DNA from 3 places in the Streptomyces sp. Ag82_O1-12 genome. Region 2 is predicted to be linked to each of the others. Evidence: predicted binding sites of a transcription regulator. Region 2 holds the regulator's gene; each other region holds the start of a gene.

Region 1 (5,698 bases), 1.1 Mb from region 2:
GTCACCTTCGCCGGGTCGATGATGCCCTCGGCGATCATGTCGACGTACTCACCGGTCGCGGCGTTCAGGCCGTGGCCGACGGGCAGGTTGCGCACCTTCTCGACGATGACGCCACCCTCGAGGCCACCGTTGACGGCGATCTGCTTGAGCGGGGCCTCCAGGGCCAGCTTCACGGCGTTGGCGCCGGTCTGCTCGTCACCCTCCAGGTCCAGCTTCTCGAAGACCGAGGAGGCCTGGAGCAGGGCCACGCCACCACCGGCGACGATGCCCTCCTCGACGGCCGCCTTGGCGTTGCGCACGGCGTCCTCGATGCGGTGCTTGCGCTCCTTGAGCTCCACCTCGGTGGCGGCACCGGCCTTGATGACCGCGACACCGCCGGCGAGCTTCGCCAGGCGCTCCTGGAGCTTCTCGCGGTCGTAGTCCGAGTCGCTGTTCTCGATCTCGGCGCGGATCTGGTTGACCCGGCCGGCGACCTGGTCGGCGGAGCCGGCACCGTCGACGATGGTGGTCTCGTCCTTGGTGATGACGACCTTGCGGGCCTTGCCCAGCAGGTCGATCGTGGCGTTCTCCAGCTTGAGGCCGACCTCCTCGGAGATCACCTCGCCGCCGGTGAGGATGCCGATGTCCTGCAGCATCGCCTTGCGGCGGTCGCCGAAGCCCGGGGCCTTGACGGCGACGGACTTGAAGGTGCCGCGGATCTTGTTGACGACCAGGGTCGACAGGGCCTCGCCCTCGACGTCCTCGGCGATGATCAGCAGCGGCTTGCCGGACTGCATGACCTTCTCGAGGAGCGGCAGCAGGTCCTTGACGTTGCTGATCTTCGAGTTCGCGATCAGGATGTACGGGTCGTCGAGGACGGCCTCCATACGCTCCATGTCGGTGGCGAAGTACGCCGAGATGTAGCCCTTGTCGAAGCGCATACCCTCGGTGAGCTCCAGCTCCAGACCGAAGGTCTGGGACTCCTCGACGGTGATGACGCCTTCCTTGCCGACCTTGTCCATGGCCTCGGCGATGAGCTCGCCGATCTGGGTGTCGGCGGCGGAGATGGAGGCCGTGGAAGCGATCTGCTCCTTGGTCTCGACATCCTTCGCCTGCTCCAGCAGGGCGGCGGAGACGGCCTCGACGGCGCGCTCGATACCGCGCTTGAGGGCCATCGGGTTGGCGCCGGCGGCTACGTTGCGCAGACCCTCCTTGACCAGGGCCTGGGCGAGAACGGTCGCGGTGGTCGTACCGTCACCGGCGACGTCGTCCGTCTTCTTGGCGACTTCCTTGACCAGCTCGGCGCCGATCTTCTCGTACGGGTCCTCGAGCTCGATCTCCTTGGCGATGGAGACACCATCGTTGGTGATCGTGGGCGCGCCCCACTTCTTCTCGAGGACGACGTTGCGGCCCTTGGGGCCGAGCGTCACCTTGACGGCGTCCGCGAGCTGGTTCATGCCGCGCTCGAGGCCGCGCCGCGCCTCCTCGTCGAACGCGATGATCTTGGCCATGTGAAGTGGTCCCTCCAGGACTGGGGGTGATTACTTCGGACCGCGCCCGCGCCCGCGACGGACGGCTCGCCAGCCTTGTGGTTCCTTCCCACCCGGCCTGCGGGCCTCACCGACCCGGTCCTTACGTTGTCACTCTCACCTTCAGAGTGCTAACGCAATGATTAGCACTCGACCCCCGAGAGTGCAAGGCGCGCTCGCGTAGCGAGTGCTCGTTGAGGGGTGGTGGTCGGGTGACGGGCGGGCGCAAGCGCCTCCCGGGGATCGGGCAGGGTCGTCAGCCGCCCGCGAGCACCGCCCGGCAGGCCGTTCGAACAGGCCGAAGGGCCCGCACCCCGGGGGGTACGGGCCCTTCTGAGAAGACCGGTCGCGTGAGCGTTGGTCGTGGTGCGCGTTCAGGCAGCGACGCGAACCATGTCGGCCTGCGGTCCCTTCTGGCCCTGCGAGATCTCGAACTCGACCCGCTGGCCCTCTTCAAGGGTGCGGTAGCCGTCCATCTGAATCGCGCTGTAGTGGACGAAAACATCCGCACCACCGTCGACCGCGATGAAGCCGTACCCCTTCTCCGCGTTGAACCACTTGACGGTGCCCTGAGCCATGCCTAACTCCCCTATTACTGGCCCTTGCACAGATCCACACTTCGTGAACCCGGGTCAGACCTCACCCCCCACGGTTGGGGGCGTGCGCCGGAACGCGTCGACCGCGGCTGAATGTATCTGTCCAACTGCCGTCTGCAACAGGTCAATCGGACGAGAATTCTGGACGCGCCGGATCCGGAATGTGGGGAGAATTCGTCCGAATTCAGGGCAAGTCGGGCCACACAAAGGGAACAAAAGCCGCAAAAGATGCGCACACTTTGGCTACATCTTGTCGGGCTCGCAGCGGGAATTTCAGGGTGCCGATCAGCGGATCGGGACCGCGTTCCCCAACTGTACCGCGCTCAATCACACAGAATTGCCCCCTCCGCTTCTCTCACGGAGGGGGCAATTCGATGAACTCTCAGTGACTGCCGTTACCGAAGGTAATAACGGGCCGCCCGACCGGTTCAGCCGCCGGCGACGGCGGGAATGATCGACACGCCGGCACCGTCCGGCGTGGCCGTCTCCAGACCCTGCTCGAACCGCACGTCGTCGTCGTTGACGTACACGTTGACGAACCGGCGCAGCTTGCCCTGGTCGTCCAGCACCCGGGCGGCGATCCCGGTGTGGTTCTTCTCCAGGTCGGCGATGACCTCGCCGAGGGTCCCGCCATCGGCGGACACCTCTGCCTGACCGCCGGTGTAGGTGCGCAGGATGGTGGGGATGCGAACGGTGACGCTCATCGGGGATGTCCTCCGGTTCTTCTTGGGCTACGGCTGGGGCGCGCCCTCAGGGGCGCGGGGCTGTATCAACGTGCGGCTCCGCCGCGTGGGCGCGACCAGCCCTCACCGGCCCGCAGCGAACAACGATCAGACCAGCCCGGCCTCACGGAACGAGTCCAGGTTGGGCCGGATGGTCGCGGTCAGCCCGGTCCCGGCCACCGCGTCCAGCGTCTTGAGGCCGTCTCCGGTGTTGAGCACGACGGTGGTCTTGGTGGGGTCGAGGGCCCCGCTCTCGATCAGCTTCTTCGTCACGCCCACCGTCACACCACCGGCGGTCTCCGCGAAGATCCCCTCGGTCCGAGCAAGGATCTTGATCGCGTCGACGACCTGCTCGTCGTTCACGTCCTCCACCGCACCGCCGGTCCGCCGCGCGATGTCCAGCACGTAGGGCCCGTCCGCCGGGTTGCCGATGGCGAGGGACTTGGCGATGGTGTTCGGCTTCTGCGGGCGGACGACGTCGTGCCCGGCCTTGTAGGCGACGGACACCGGCGAGCAGCCCTCGGCCTGCGCGCCGAAGATCTTGTACGGCTTGTCCTCGACCAGCCCGAGCTTGATCAGCTCCTGGAGGCCCTTGTCGATCTTCGTCAGCTGCGAGCCGGAGGCGATCGGCACCACCAGCTGGTCCGGCAGCTGCCAGCCGAGCTGCTCGCAGATCTCGTACGCGAGGGTCTTGGAACCCTCCGCGTAGTACGGCCGGAGGTTGACGTTGACGAAGCCCCAGCCCTCGCCGGCCGGGTCGCCGATCAGCTCGGAGCAGAAGCGGTTCACGTCGTCGTAGTTGCCCTCGATGCCGACGAGCTCGCCGCCGTAGACCGCGGCCATGACGACCTTGCCCTGCTCCAGGTCGTGCGGGATGAACACGCAGGAGCGGAAGCCGGCGCGGGCCGCGGCGGCGCCCACCGCACCGGCGAGGTTGCCGGTGGAGGAGCAGGAGAGCGTGGTGAAGCCGAAGGCGCGGGCGGCCTCCAGGGCCTGGGCGACGACGCGGTCCTTGAAGGAGTGCGTCGGGTTGCCGGAGTCGTCCTTCACGAACAGCTTGCCGGCGTCGACGCCCAGCTCACGCGCGAGGTTGTCGGCCTTGACGAGCTTGGTCCAGCCGGGGTTGATGTTCGGCTTGTCCGCGACGTCGGCCGGGACCGGCAGCAGCGGGGCGTAGCGCCAGATGTTCGCGGGTCCCGCTTCGATGCGCTTGCGGAGCTCTTCGGTGTCGTAGGCCGAGAAGTCGTAGGCGATCTCCAGCGGGCCGAAACACTCCTGGCACGCGAAGACCGGGCCGAGGGGGACGCGGTGGCCGCACTCGCGGCAGCTGAGCGCTGCGGCGGGGCCGAGGTCTACGGTGGATTCAGTGGTGCTTGCAACAGTCTGCGCAGCCATGTGAGGCGAGGCCCTTTCTCCTCATCTTCCTCACGACGCATCTCGCCGTGAGACGGATTTGGCACCTTCCCGAGCCGGGAGCCTCGCGCATGGGGTCGACAGTGACCTACGAGTACCGACTGGAGGGTTGCCGGGGCTTCATCGGGCCGTTTCCCTCTGCCCCTCTGGATGAGCTGTATGTGGTTGTAGGCGGCGGGTGACCCCGGACATGCGATGGTCATCCGCCTTGTTCAAGACTGTAACCGACGACCAGGACAGTTGAGATAGTCGTCCGAACCGCGAGATGACTGTACCTGTCAGCCGCTACCGCGGCGGGCAGTCCGTCCCGCCGAGAGTACGCAGAGGAGCCGCCACGGTGCTGGAAGAAGTCGAGCGCTGGCTGAGCACCCGTTCCTGGTCAGCGAACGAACGCCCCCTCCACCAGATTCTCGCCGCGAAGCAGCGCACCGGCCAGACGGTCAGCGTGGTGCTGCCCGCGCTCAACGAGGAGGCGACGGTCGGCGACATCGCCTCCGTCATCCGCCACGACCTGATGCGGCAGGTGCCGCTCGTCGACGAGCTGGTCGTCGTCGACTCGGGCTCGACCGACCGCACGTCCGAGGTGGCCGCCGCCGCGGGCGCGCGGGTGGTGCACCGGGACGAGATACTCCCGCATCTGCCCGCCGTGCCCGGCAAGGGCGAGGTGCTGTGGCGCTCTCTCCTCGTCACCCGCGGGGACATCGTCTGCTTCGTCGACGCCGACCTCAGGGACTTCTCGTCCGACTTCGTCTCCGGGATCGTCGGCCCGCTGCTCACGGAGCCGGACGTGGACCTGGTGAAGGCCATGTACGACCGTCCCCTCGCCGGCGCCGCGGGGCAGGGCGGCCGGGTCACCGAGCTGATGGCACGCCCGCTGCTCAACATGCACTGGCCGCAGCTGGCCGGCTTCGTGCAGCCGCTCGGCGGCGAGTACGCGGCCCGCCGCTCCCTGCTGGAGCAGCTGCCGTTCCCCGTCGGGTACGGCGTGGAGCTGGGGATGCTGGTCGACGCCCTGCACCTGGCGGGCCTGGACGCCCTCGCCCAGGTGGACGTGGGGGTGCGCAAGCACCGGCACCAGGACGGGCAGGCGCTGGGCCGGATGGCCGCCGCGATCTACCGCACGGCCCAGCTGCGGCTGGCCCGCGGGCATCTGATCCGGCCGGCCCTGACGCAGTTCGAGCGGGGGGCGGACGGCTTCGAGCCGCGGACGTACTCCGTGGACACCGAGGAGCGTCCGCCGATGGTGGACATCGCCGAGTACCAGGCGCGGAGAGCGGCCTGACCGGGGCGGTTTTCGGCCGGGCGCCGCAGATCCGCACGTTTGAGCGTTCGGGGGCCGGGCTAGGTTGAGGCTTATGGCTTCGACGAACGGTGCTGCACAGGTGCTGGTGGCCTCCAACCGGGGTCCCGTCTCGTACACGGTGGGCGAGGACGGCTCGCTGGAGGCCAAACGGGGCGG
Region 2 (5,698 bases):
TCGGGATGCAGAGTGCGCGGCAGCACGTGCTGAAGGTGCTGGACCGCACGCACACGCCGGGGCGGCCCGAGGCCTGTGTGGCGGAGGCCAGGGCGGCCGGGTTCGACCATGTGAACCTCGACCTGATCTACGGCACGCCGGGGGAGTCCGACGACGACTGGCGGGCGTCGCTGGACGCGGTGCTGGGGGCCGGGCCGGATCACGTCAGCGCGTACGCGTTGATCGTCGAGGAGGGGACGCAGCTCGCGCGGCGGATCCGTCGCGGCGAGGTGCCGATGACCGACGACGACGTGCACGCCGACCGGTACCTGATCGCGGACGAGGTTCTCTCGGGCGCGGGCTTCGCGTGGTACGAGGTGTCGAACTGGGCGACCTCGCGGGCCGGGCGGTGCCTGCACAACGAGCTGTACTGGCGGGGGGCCGACTGGTGGGGGGCCGGGCCCGGTGCGCACAGTCACGTGGGCGGGGTGCGGTGGTGGAACGTCAAGCACCCGGGGGCGTACGCGGCTGCGCTGGCGGCGGGGCGGTCGCCGGGGGCCGGGCGTGAGGTACTGAGCGATGAGGATCGGCGGGTCGAGCGGATCCTGCTGGAGCTGCGGCTCAGGGAGGGCGTGCCGTTGTCGCTGCTGCGGGAGGAGGGGCTTGCGGCCTCGCGCAGGGCGCTGTCGGACGGGCTCCTGGACGCCGGGGCGTATGAGGAGGGGCGAGCCGTGCTCACCCTGCGAGGGCGGTTGCTGGCGGACGGGGTTGTCCGGGACCTCGTGGACTGAGGTGCTCGGTGTGCGGGCTGCGGCGGGGTGGGTCCGCAGCCCGGCGTCGCGGAGTGCCGCCCTCCCAGGGACGGGAGCCGCCCCTGGCGGCACGCATGCCCGCAGCTGGGCGGCTGAGCGCGCCCGCAGCTGGGCGGCCGCGTGTGTCCGCAGCTCGGTGGCCGCGTGCGTCCGCCGCTATGCGGCTGCGCAGGGGCGCGGCAGGTATTGGACCGCCGTCAGGGCGCCGCGCGGCACGCATGCCCGCAGCTGCGTGGCTGAGCGCGCCCGCAGCTGGGCGGCCGCGTGTGTCCGCAGCTCGGTGGCCGCGTGTGTCCGCCGCTATGCGGCTGCGCAGGGGGGCGGCAGGTATTAGGCCGCCGTCAGGGCGCCGCGCGGCACGCATGCCCGCAGCTGCGTGGCTGAGCGCGCCCGCAGCTGGGCGGCCGCGTGTGTCCGCAGCTCGGTGGCCGCGTGTGTCCGCCGCTATGCGGCTGCGCAGGGGCGCGGCAGGTATGACCGCCGTCAGGGCGCCGTCACGAAGTCGATCAGTTCTTCCACCCGGCCCAGCAGTTCCGGCTCCAGGTCCTTGTACGAGTGGACCCCCGACAGAATCCGCTGCCAGGCCGCACCGGTGTTCTCCGGCCAGCCCAGAGCCCTGCACACGCCCGTCTTCCAGTCCTGGCCGCGTGGGACCCGGGGCCAGGCGGCGATGCCCAGGGACGACGGTTTCACCGCCTCCCAGATGTCGATGTACGGGTGGCCGACGACCAGCGCGTGCTCGCTCGTCACCGACTGGGCGATGCGCCACTCCTTCGAGCCCGGTACGAGGTGGTCCACCAGGACGCCCAGCCGCGCGTCCGGGCCGGGGGCGAACTCGGAGACGATCGACGGCAGGTCGTCGACGCCCTCCAGGTACTCCACGACCACGCCCTCGATGCGCAGGTCGTCGCCCCACACCTTCTCGACCAGCTCGGCGTCGTGCCGGCCCTCGACGTAGATGCGGCCGGCGCGGGCGACACGCGCGCGTGCGCCGGGGACGGCCACCGAACCGGAGGCCGTGCGGGTGGGACGCGCGGGGCCGCCCGGCGAGGGGCGGACGAGGGTCACCACCCTGCCCTCCAGCAGGAAGCCGCGCGGCTCCATCGGGAACACCCGGTGCTTGCCGAAGCGGTCCTCCAGCGTCACCGTGCCGGCCTCGCAGCGGATCACCGCGCCGCAGAAGCCGCTCCCCGGCTCCTCCACCACCAGGCCCGGCTCCGCCGCCACCTCGGGCACCGGTTTCGGCTTCTTCCACGGCGGGGTCAGATCGGCGGAGTACTGGCGCATTCGGATGACGATAGGAGAAGGCGAACGGCGATCACCGCGACACGCCGAAACGCGCCGCCAGCGCGTCCCGTTGCGCCCGCACGAACGCCGCGTCCACCACCGCTCCGTGACCGGGCACGTACACCGCGTCCTCGCCGCCCAGGTCGAGCAGCCGGTCCAGGGCGGCCGGCCAGTGCGACGGCATCGCGTCGGGGCCCGCCTGCGGCTCGCCGGACTCCTCGACCAGGTCGCCGCAGAACACCACCTCCGGATCGCCCGGCACCAGCACCGCCAGATCGTGCGCGGTGTGCCCCGGCCCGACGTTCGCCAGCAGCACCTGCCGACCGCCGCCCAGGTCGAGCGTCCACTCGCCGGAGACGAGGTGGCCGGGCGGGGTCAGCCGCTCCGCCGCCTCCCGGGCCGTGGGCGCCGCCAGGCCCTGGCGCACCCCGTCCTCGCGCAGTTCCTCGCGGTCCCGCGCCCGCGTCAGCAGCGCGTCCACGCCCACCGCGCCGAACACCTCGGTGTCCGGGAGCGCCGCGGCACCGAAGACATGGTCGAAGTGCGGGTGGGTCAGCGCGAGATGTGTCACACGGTGACCGGTGAGCGCCCGCGCCTGCGCGCCCAGTTTCGCGCCCTCGGCGAGGCTCGACCCCGCGTCGATCATGAGGACCGCCCCGTCCCCGGCGACCAGCCCGGTCGTGCAGTCCCACACCGGCAGCCGGCACCGCCCCACACCGGCGGCCAGGCGCTCCCATCCGAGGTCTTCCCAAGTCACCGTCATACGGCGACGCTAGCGGTGCGCCCCGCTCGGGGCACGGCGCCGCACGACCAGCCTTGCCGGGGGTGTACCCCACCGCCGTACACTGGGCCGGGGAATGCTGGCACTCGCACGCGCAGAGTGCCAGGCTCGACAGGCAGGACCACGGGCGGACGACTTCTGGAGGTGTGCGCGATGCTCAGTGAACGCAGGCTTCAGGTGCTGCGCGCCATCGTCCAGGACTACGTCGGCACCGAGGAGCCGGTGGGCTCCAAGGCCCTCACCGAGCGGCACAGCCTCGGCGTCTCCCCGGCCACCGTCCGCAACGACATGGCGGCCCTGGAGGACGAGGGGTACATCGCCCAGCCGCACACCAGTGCCGGGCGCATCCCCACCGACAAGGGCTACCGGCTGTTCGTCGACAAGCTCGCCGGCGTCAAGCCGATGACCGCGCCCGAGCGGCGCGCGATCCAGAACTTCCTGGAGGGCGCCGTCGACCTCGACGACGTCGTGGCGCGGACGGTGCGGCTGCTCGCGCAGCTCACACGTCAGGTCGCCGTCGTGCAGTACCCCTCGCTGACCCGTTCGACGGTGCGGCACGTGGAGCTGCTCTCCCTCGCGCCCGCACGCGTGATGCTCGTGCTGATCACGGACACCGGGCGGGTCGAGCAGCGGATGGTCGACTGCCCGGCGCCCTTCGGCGACGCCTCGCTCGCGGATCTGCGCGCCCGGCTCAACAGCCGTGTGGCGAACCGCCGTTTCGCGGATGTGCCGAGTCTGGTGGAGGATCTCCCGGAGGCGTTCGAGCACGAGGACCGGGGTACGGTCTCTACGGTGCTCTCCACACTCCTGGAGACGCTCGTCGAGGAGAACGAGGAGCGGCTGATGATCGGCGGCACCGCCAATCTGACCCGCTTCGGGCATGACTTCCCTCTCACGATCCGGCCGGTGCTGGAGGCGCTGGAGGAGCAGGTCGTGCTCCTCAAGCTGCTCGGCGAGGCGCAGGATCCGGGCGTGACCGTACGGATCGGTCATGAGAACGCCCACGTAGGACTCAACTCCACGTCTGTCGTGTCGGTCGGTTACGGTTCGGGCGGCGAGGCAGTCGCCAAGCTCGGCGTGGTCGGACCGACCCGCATGGACTACCCGGGAACGATGGGAGCGGTACGCGCAGTGGCACGGTACGTCGGACAGATCCTGGCGGAGTCGTAGTGGCCACGGACTACTACGCCGTACTCGGCGTGCGCCGCGACGCGTCGCAGGAAGAGATCAAGAAGGCCTTCCGGCGGCTCGCGCGCGAGCTGCACCCGGACGTCAACCCCGATCCGAAGACCCAGGAGCGGTTCAAGGAGATCAACGCCGCTTACGAGGTGCTGTCGGACCCGCAGAAGAAGCAGGTCTACGACCTCGGCGGCGACCCGCTCTCGCAGGCCGGTGGCGGCGGCGCGGGCGGCTTCGGAGCCGGCGGTTTCGGGAACTTCTCGGACATCATGGACGCGTTCTTCGGCACGGCGTCGCAGCGCGGACCGCGCTCGCGCACCCGCCGCGGCCAGGACGCGATGATCCGTATCGAGATCGAGCTCGACGAGGCCGCCTTCGGCACGACGAAGGACATCCAGGTCGACACGGCCGTCGTCTGCAACACCTGCAGCGGCGAGGGCGCGGCCCCGGGCACTTCCGCCCAGACGTGTGACATGTGCCGCGGCCGCGGTGAGGTCTCGCAGGTCACCCGGTCCTTCCTGGGCCAGGTCATGACGTCCCGCCCCTGCCCGCAGTGCCAGGGCTTCGGCACGGTGGTCCCGACCCCGTGCCCGGAGTGCGCGGGCGACGGCCGCGTCCGCTCCCGCCGTACGCTCACGGTCAAGATCCCGGCCGGTGTCGACAACGGCACGCGGATCCAGCTCGCCGGCGAGGGCGAGGTCGGTCCCGGCGGCGGTCCGGCCGGTGACCTCTACGTCGAGATCCACGAGCTGCCGCACAGCACGTTCCAGCGGCGCGGCGACGACCTGCACTGCACGGTGACGATCCCCATGACGGCGGCGTCCCTCGGCACGAAGGTGCCGCTGGAGACGCTCGACGGCATGGAGGAGGTCGACATCCGCCCGGGCACCCAGTCCGGCCAGTCGATCCCGCTGCACGGCCGGGGCGTCACGCACCTGCGCGGCGGCGGACGCGGCGACCTCATCGTCCACGTCGAGGTCCAGACCCCGACCAAGCTCGACCCCGAGCAGGAGCGCCTGCTCCGCGAGCTCTCCAAACTCCGCGGCGAGGAACGCCCCACGGGGCAGTTCCAGCCGGGGCAGCAGGGGCTCTTCTCGCGGTTGAAGGACGCGTTCAACGGGCGCTGACGCCGGCGGTGCGGCTGCTGCCGGGGGTCCGGGGGTCGTCCCCCGGGCAGGCACAGTCAGCCGGGGCAGCAGGGGTTGTTCTCGCGGTTGAAGGACGCGTTCGACGGGCGGTGACGCCGGCGGTGCGGCTGCTGCCGGGGGTCCGGGGGTCGTCCCCCGGGCAGGCACAGTCAGCCGGGGCAGCAGGGGCTGTTCTCGCGGTTGAAGGACGCGTTCAACGGACGGTGAGCGGGCCTCGCCCCGGTGACGTGAGGTGCTTGTTCCTCTGGTCTATGCCAGTCGGCAGGCCGGTTTCTGGGTTGTTCGGAGGACGTGACAACATGCGGTCATGTCCTCCGCACTGACCGATCTCTTCCCTCTCCCGATCGTGCAGGCCCCCATGGCGGGCGGCGTCTCCGTACCCCAGCTCGCCGCGGCCGTGTGCGAGGCGGGCGGGCTCGGGTTCCTCGCCGCCGGGTACAAGACCGCCGACGGGATGTACCAGGAGATCAAGCAGATCCGGAGCCTCACCGGCAGGCCCTTCGGCGTCAACG
Region 3 (5,698 bases), 2.4 Mb from region 2:
AGGCCACTGCCCGGAACCGTCGAGTCACCGCGGAAGCCGTAGGGAGCCCGCAGGCGCACGGCGGGAGCGCCCGGGCCCCAGACGTCCACGCGGACCAGGCGCCGGTCCACGGCGACGGCGACCGGCCCGGCGGGCCCCGGCGCGTACCGCCGCGCGATCCACAGCGGCACGCCCTCCGCCTGCGCCCGAGCGGCGAGGGCGGCCACCTGGTCCGGCCCGCCGCACCTGCGCGCGGCCAGTTCGCCGAGCGCCCGGGCGAAGTCGGCGGTCCGGCGCACCTTCAGGGGCGTGGTGGTGCCGGTGACGCGGGTGACCGGGACGATGCCCGGGCCCTGCACGAGCGACGCGAGGGGGCGTTCGGCCCCGCCGCCGCCGAGCCAGTGCCCGCGCAGATACGCCTCGGCCATGGCGCCGAGGTTCAGCTCGTCCAGTGGTGTGGTCCGGCCGCCCCTGCGCAACCGGTCCTCGGTGAGTTCCGCGGTGCGCGCCAGCGGATTCCGGGACCGTTCCTCGTAGAGCACCTGGCTCATGACAACCCCCTTCTGCTCCGGTATTCAGGAGGCCGAAGACGGTCGCGCCGGTTCCCTGACCGGTGGAGAGGAACGGTGAGGGCCCGGCACCCCGTTTCCGGGGTGCCGGGCCCTCACTCAGGCTCTGGCGACCTTGGTCGTCAGTGGGCGTGGCCGTGGCCGTGGCCCGCGGCGGCCGGCTCTTCCTCTTCCTTCTTCTCGACGACCAGGGTCTCGGTCGTGAGGAGGAGGGAGGCGATGGAGGCGGCGTTCTCCAGGGCGGAGCGGGTGACCTTCACCGGGTCGATGACGCCGGCCTTGACCAGGTCGCCGTACTCGCCGGTGGCGGCGTTGAAGCCCTGGCCCTTGTCGAGCTCGGCGACCTTGGAGGTGATGACGTAGCCCTCCAGGCCGGCGTTCTCGGCGATCCAGCGCAGCGGCTCGACGGCGGCCTTGCGAACGACCGCGACACCCGTGGCCTCGTCGCCGGTCTTGCCGAGGTTGCCCTCGAGGACCTTGACGGCGTGGACCAGCGCGGAGCCACCACCGGAGACGATGCCCTCCTCGACCGCGGCGCGGGTCGCGGAGATGGCGTCCTCCAGACGGTGCTTGCGCTCCTTCAGCTCGACCTCGGTGGCGGCACCCACGCGGATGACGCACACGCCGCCGGCCAGCTTCGCGAGGCGCTCCTGGAGCTTCTCGCGGTCCCAGTCGGAGTCCGTGGACTCGATCTCGGCCTTGATCTGGGCGACGCGGCCCTGCACGTCGTCCTTGTTGCCGGCGCCGTCGACGACCGTGGTGTCGTCCTTGGTGACGGTGACGCGGCGGGCGGAGCCGAGGACGTCCAGACCGACCTGGTCGAGCTTGAGGCCGACCTCCTCGGAGACGACCGTGGCGCCGGTGAGGACGGCCAGGTCCTGCAGCATCGCCTTGCGGCGGTCGCCGAAGCCGGGGGCCTTCACGGCGACGGCGTTGAAGGTGCCGCGGATCTTGTTCACGACGAGGGTGGAAAGGGCCTCGCCCTCGACGTCCTCGGCGATGATCAGCAGCGGCTTGGAGGCGTTCGACTGGATGACCTTCTCCAGCAGCGGCAGGAGGTCCGCGATGGCGGAGATCTTGCCCTGCGTGATGAGGATGTACGGGTCGTCCAGGACGGCTTCCATGCGCTCCTGGTCCGTCACGAAGTACGGCGACAGGTAGCCCTTGTCGAAGGCCATGCCCTCGGTGAAGTCCAGCTCCAGACCGAAGGTGTTGGACTCCTCGACGGTGATGACACCGTCCTTGCCGACCTTGTCCATGGCCTCGGCGATGAGCTCGCCGACCTGCGTGTCCTGGGCGGACAGACCGGCGACGGCGGCGATGTCGGACTTCTCGTCGATCGGCCGGGCGGTCGCGAGGAGCTCCTCGGAGACCGCGGCGACGGCGGCGTCGATGCCCTTCTTCAGGGCGGCCGGGGAGGCACCGGCGGCGACGTTCTTCAGGCCCTCGCGCACGAGCGCCTGGGCGAGCACGGTCGCGGTGGTCGTACCGTCACCCGCGATGTCGTTGGTCTTGGTCGCCACCTCCTTGACCAGCTGGGCACCGAGGTTCTCGTACGGGTCCTCGACCTCGACCTCGCGGGCGATGGTCACACCGTCGTTGGTGATGGTGGGAGCGCCGAACTTCTTGTCGATGACGACGTTGCGGCCCTTGGGGCCGATCGTCACCTTGACCGTGTCGGCAAGCTTGTTGACGCCGCGCTCGAGGGCGCGACGGGCGTCCTCGTCGAACTTCAGGATCTTCGCCATGGGAGCGGTTCAGCCCTCTCGGAAAACGTGGGTGAAACGAACCGCGCCCCCGACGCCCGGCTTCATAAGGTCGCGGGGGCCAGGGGCGCAGTTCACTGCAATGCTGGTAATGCCGGGTGAATTACTTCTCGACGATCGCGAGCACGTCGCGGGCCGAGAGGACGAGGTACTCCTCGCCGTTGTACTTCACCTCGGTGCCGCCGTACTTGCTGTAGAGCACGACGTCGCCGACGGAGACGTCGAGCGGAAGACGGTTGCCGTCCTCGAAGCGGCCCGGGCCCACGGCCAGGACGACGCCCTCCTGGGGCTTCTCCTTGGCGGTGTCCGGGATGACCAGGCCAGAGGCGGTGGTCTGCTCGGCGTCGAGCGGCTGGACCACAATGCGGTCCTCGAGCGGCTTGATGGCAACCTTGGAGCTGGTGGTCGTCACGATCCGACCTCCCCCTTCGGAGATCTCACGGGGTTAACTGTCTGAGGTGGCGACCAGGTGGATCCGTCGTCGCGGGTGCCGGACCTGCCCGTCGCTGTGTTGGCACTCTCCTAGGGGGAGTGCCAGAGCCGAGACTATGACTGCGATTAGCACTCGGTCAAGCGGACTGCTAATTGCCGACGGCGCGTCGGCCGGGTGTTCTCTCCAGCCGGTCCGTCAGGTGGTCCCTCAGAAGGCCCTGTCAGCGGCGCTACCGGTGGTCCTACGGGTGGCTCTCCAGCCGGTCCGTCAGGTGGTCCTACCGGTGGTCCTAGTGATCTGGTTCGGAGATCCTGTCGCAGTAGCGGCAGATGCGGTCGATGATCCAGCCGGGTATCGCCCATCCACGCAGCAAGAGCCCCGAGCGCGCTACCCGCCGCAGCAGAACGCCGCAATCTGACAGAGGGGACGCCTCACGTGGCGACCCACGACCTCAAAACCAGATCACTAGTACGTCCTGCGAGGCGCCGTTCCTAGCGCATCAGCAGTCCCCGCATCCCCAGCCCGTAGTGCACGCGCAGCCGGTGCAGCTCCCACAGGCCCACCGCCGTGACGGAGAGCGGGGCGCCCAGGATGAACACGTACCGGATCACCGTCGGCACGCCCTCGTGGGCGCCGGTGAACATGTCGATCAGTGCCATCTCCCACGCCAACGCCATGATCAGCAGCGGCGGCACCGTCTCGTGGATGTCCGCGGTGCGGAACACGTGCTGGACGGCGAGTCCCACGCCCCAGACGACGAACGGCGTCACCCAGAAGAGGACGAAGAGGGTGAACGCGAGGATGAGGCCCTTCGTCACGGTGAAGTGGCCCTCCACGAGGGGTTCCTGGCCCTCGAAGAACCCTGAGAGCACGATGACCGGGAAGACGGCGGTCGCCGCCATCATGGCCACGATCGCGCCGAAGCACCGCCCCGCCCGGCGCAGCAGGTCCCGTCGCGCCGCCGGAGCGGCCAGGCCGTACAGGACGCCGACGACGACCGGGAGGGTCGCCGCCAGCACGAGGGCGCTGGTCCACGACTTGTCGACCTGCTCGTCCGCCGCATCGCTGAGCTTGGGGGCGAGCTTGTAGGCGTAGGACATCCACAGGAACGCGCCCACGCCGACCAGGGTCCTGATCTTCCGCATCCGCGCCACCTCAGGATCCGAGACGATGCCCGGCCGTGACGGGGTGAAGACCCTGCGCGCGGTGTGGATGGGGCCGATCCGCCGCCGCAGCCGGGTGATCGGCCCGCCCGGCGGCGGCACCGGTGGCCCCGGGTAGGGCGGCTGGGGCTGTGGCGGCACGTAGGGCTGGGGCGGATAGGGCTGAGATGGCTGCGGCTGGTAGGGCTGCGGCCCCTGGGGCGACTGTCCGCCCGGGTTCCAGTTGCTCATCGTTCGTCCCCCGATATGCGAGTGTGCGCCACGATGGGCGCGATCGCCGAGTGTATTGAGCACACAGGGTCCGCGCAGCCCTCGCTCTGGGCCGTGCACCGAACGGCCACAACTATGCAAGCATGCTTGCTTGTCTTCTTCGGCGCTGCCATGCCCGAGGGGAGCGTCCCGTGTCCGATCCGACGCCCGTGTTCGACGACCTGCGCGAGGAGAGCGAGGAACTCGACCGGCTGGTGGCCGAGTTGAGCGCCGAGCAGTGGGCGCTCGCCACCCCGGTGCCCGGCTGGAGCGTCGCCCACCAGATCGCGCATCTCGCCTGGACGGACCATTCGGCGCTGCTGGCCGCGACCGGCACGGACGCCTTCCACGTCCACACGGAGGTCGACCGCGCGGTGCTGGACAGCTTCCCGATCTCCTTGCCGGTGGCGGTGTTCAGGGCGGCGAACAGGTCCACGGTGCCGTGCCGGACGTAGAGATCGACCGCCAGACCGATCCCGGCCTGGCGGTCCACGTGATCTGCGACAACCTCTCCGACCACAAGGCGCCGGTGGTGCACAAGTGGCTGCTTGCGCATCCCCGGTTCCGCCTGCACTTCACCCCGGCCTACTCGTCCTGGATCAACCAGGTCGAGCGGTCGTTCGCGATGCTGGAACGACGCCGCCTTGAACGCGGCGTGTTCTGCTCGCTTGATGAACTGAAGACCGGGCTCGAAGCGTGGATCAAGACCTGGAACGAACAGGCCCGGCCCTTCAAGTGGACCAAGACCTCAGATCAGATCATCGACCGCATCTGCCGCTACTGCGACAGGATCTCCGGACCGGGACACTAGAGGTGGTCCTCCAGCCGCCCCACCCGAAGCCCCGTCCGCGCGATCTCGCGCAGCAGCCGCACCGTCCGTTCCGTCAGGCTCGGGGACATCGTCTCGCCTGCCGGCACCGAGACGATGTCGCCGGGCCGCAGGGCCGGCTCGCCCCGGGTGTAGGTCAGTTCGCCGTCGGTGTTCAGGGACGCGCGCCACAGCACGACCGCCGTGATGCCGCAGTCGGCCGCCGCGCGCAGGGTCGCCCGGTCGTAGGTGCCGTAGGGCGGGCGGAAGAGGCGGGGGCTGATGCCGAAGCGGGAGCGGAGTTTGTGCTGCTGGCCGCAGATCTCGGCGCGCTGGCCGGCGTAGGGCAGGCCGCGCAGGGCGGGGTGGTCGAGGGTGTGGTTCTGGATGGACGCGCCGACCGCGCGCAGCCGGGCGAAGTGGCCGTAGCCGGGGCCCACGACGCTGTCCGTGAGGAACATGCTGACAGGGAGGCGCCGTTCGCGGACGAGGCCGACGAAGCGGGGGTCGCGCTCGGCGCCGTCGTCGTAGGTGAGGAAGACGACGGGTTCGCGGGTGGGGACGTGGTCCACGACGGGCGGCAGCCGCCGGGGGGCGCCCTCCGCGCGGGGCGGGGCCTGCGCCCGGCCGTCGGCGGCGCCCGGCCGCTCCCCCGCGCCCCCGGCGCAGCCGGCCAGCAGGACCGCGCACAGCAGGGCGGCGGCCGGCCGCCTCACAGGTAGTCCTCCAGC

Evidence for each region. The regulator HrcA, encoded in region 2, represses chaperone genes, less so after heat shock. The targets are predictions, from matches to a motif close to TTNGCACTCNGNNNNNCNGAGTGCNAA.
Region 1: groL (chaperonin GroEL) is a predicted target of HrcA. The motif match lies at 1,652-1,678, and genes of this name have one in related genera.
Region 3: groES (co-chaperone GroES) is a predicted target of HrcA. The motif match lies at 2,873-2,899, and genes of this name have one in related genera.

What each region holds. Positions count from the first base shown of each region.
Region 1 covers NZ_FXUW01000001.1:3,913,310-3,919,007, forward strand. Annotated here, with positions in the region: gene groL (chaperonin GroEL) at 1-1,490, opposite strand, end outside; gene QOL88_RS17830 (cold-shock protein) at 1,883-2,086, opposite strand; gene QOL88_RS17835 (MoaD/ThiS family protein) at 2,533-2,808, opposite strand; gene thrC (threonine synthase) at 2,935-4,221, opposite strand; SAM riboswitch class I at 4,240-4,396, opposite strand; gene QOL88_RS17845 (glucosyl-3-phosphoglycerate synthase) at 4,577-5,521, shown strand; gene QOL88_RS17850 (alpha,alpha-trehalose-phosphate synthase (UDP-forming)) at 5,595-5,698, shown strand, end outside.
Region 2 covers NZ_FXUW01000001.1:2,782,143-2,787,840, reverse strand. Annotated here, with positions in the region: gene hemW (radical SAM family heme chaperone HemW) at 1-770, shown strand, start outside; gene QOL88_RS12820 (DUF3097 domain-containing protein) at 1,275-2,078, opposite strand; gene QOL88_RS12815 (MBL fold metallo-hydrolase) at 2,110-2,841, opposite strand; gene hrcA (heat-inducible transcriptional repressor HrcA) at 3,013-4,029, shown strand; gene dnaJ (molecular chaperone DnaJ) at 4,029-5,165, shown strand; gene QOL88_RS12800 (nitronate monooxygenase) at 5,494-5,698, shown strand, end outside.
Region 3 covers NZ_FXUW01000001.1:5,181,569-5,187,266, reverse strand. Annotated here, with positions in the region: gene QOL88_RS24000 (hypothetical protein) at 1-530, opposite strand, end outside; gene groL (chaperonin GroEL) at 671-2,296, opposite strand; gene groES (co-chaperone GroES) at 2,418-2,726, opposite strand; gene QOL88_RS23985 (hypothetical protein) at 3,239-4,141, opposite strand; partial or broken gene QOL88_RS23980 (maleylpyruvate isomerase family mycothiol-dependent enzyme) at 4,312-4,548, shown strand; gene QOL88_RS23975 (transposase) at 4,602-4,970, shown strand; gene QOL88_RS23970 (polysaccharide deacetylase family protein) at 4,967-5,683, opposite strand; gene QOL88_RS23965 (polysaccharide deacetylase family protein) at 5,680-5,698, opposite strand, start outside.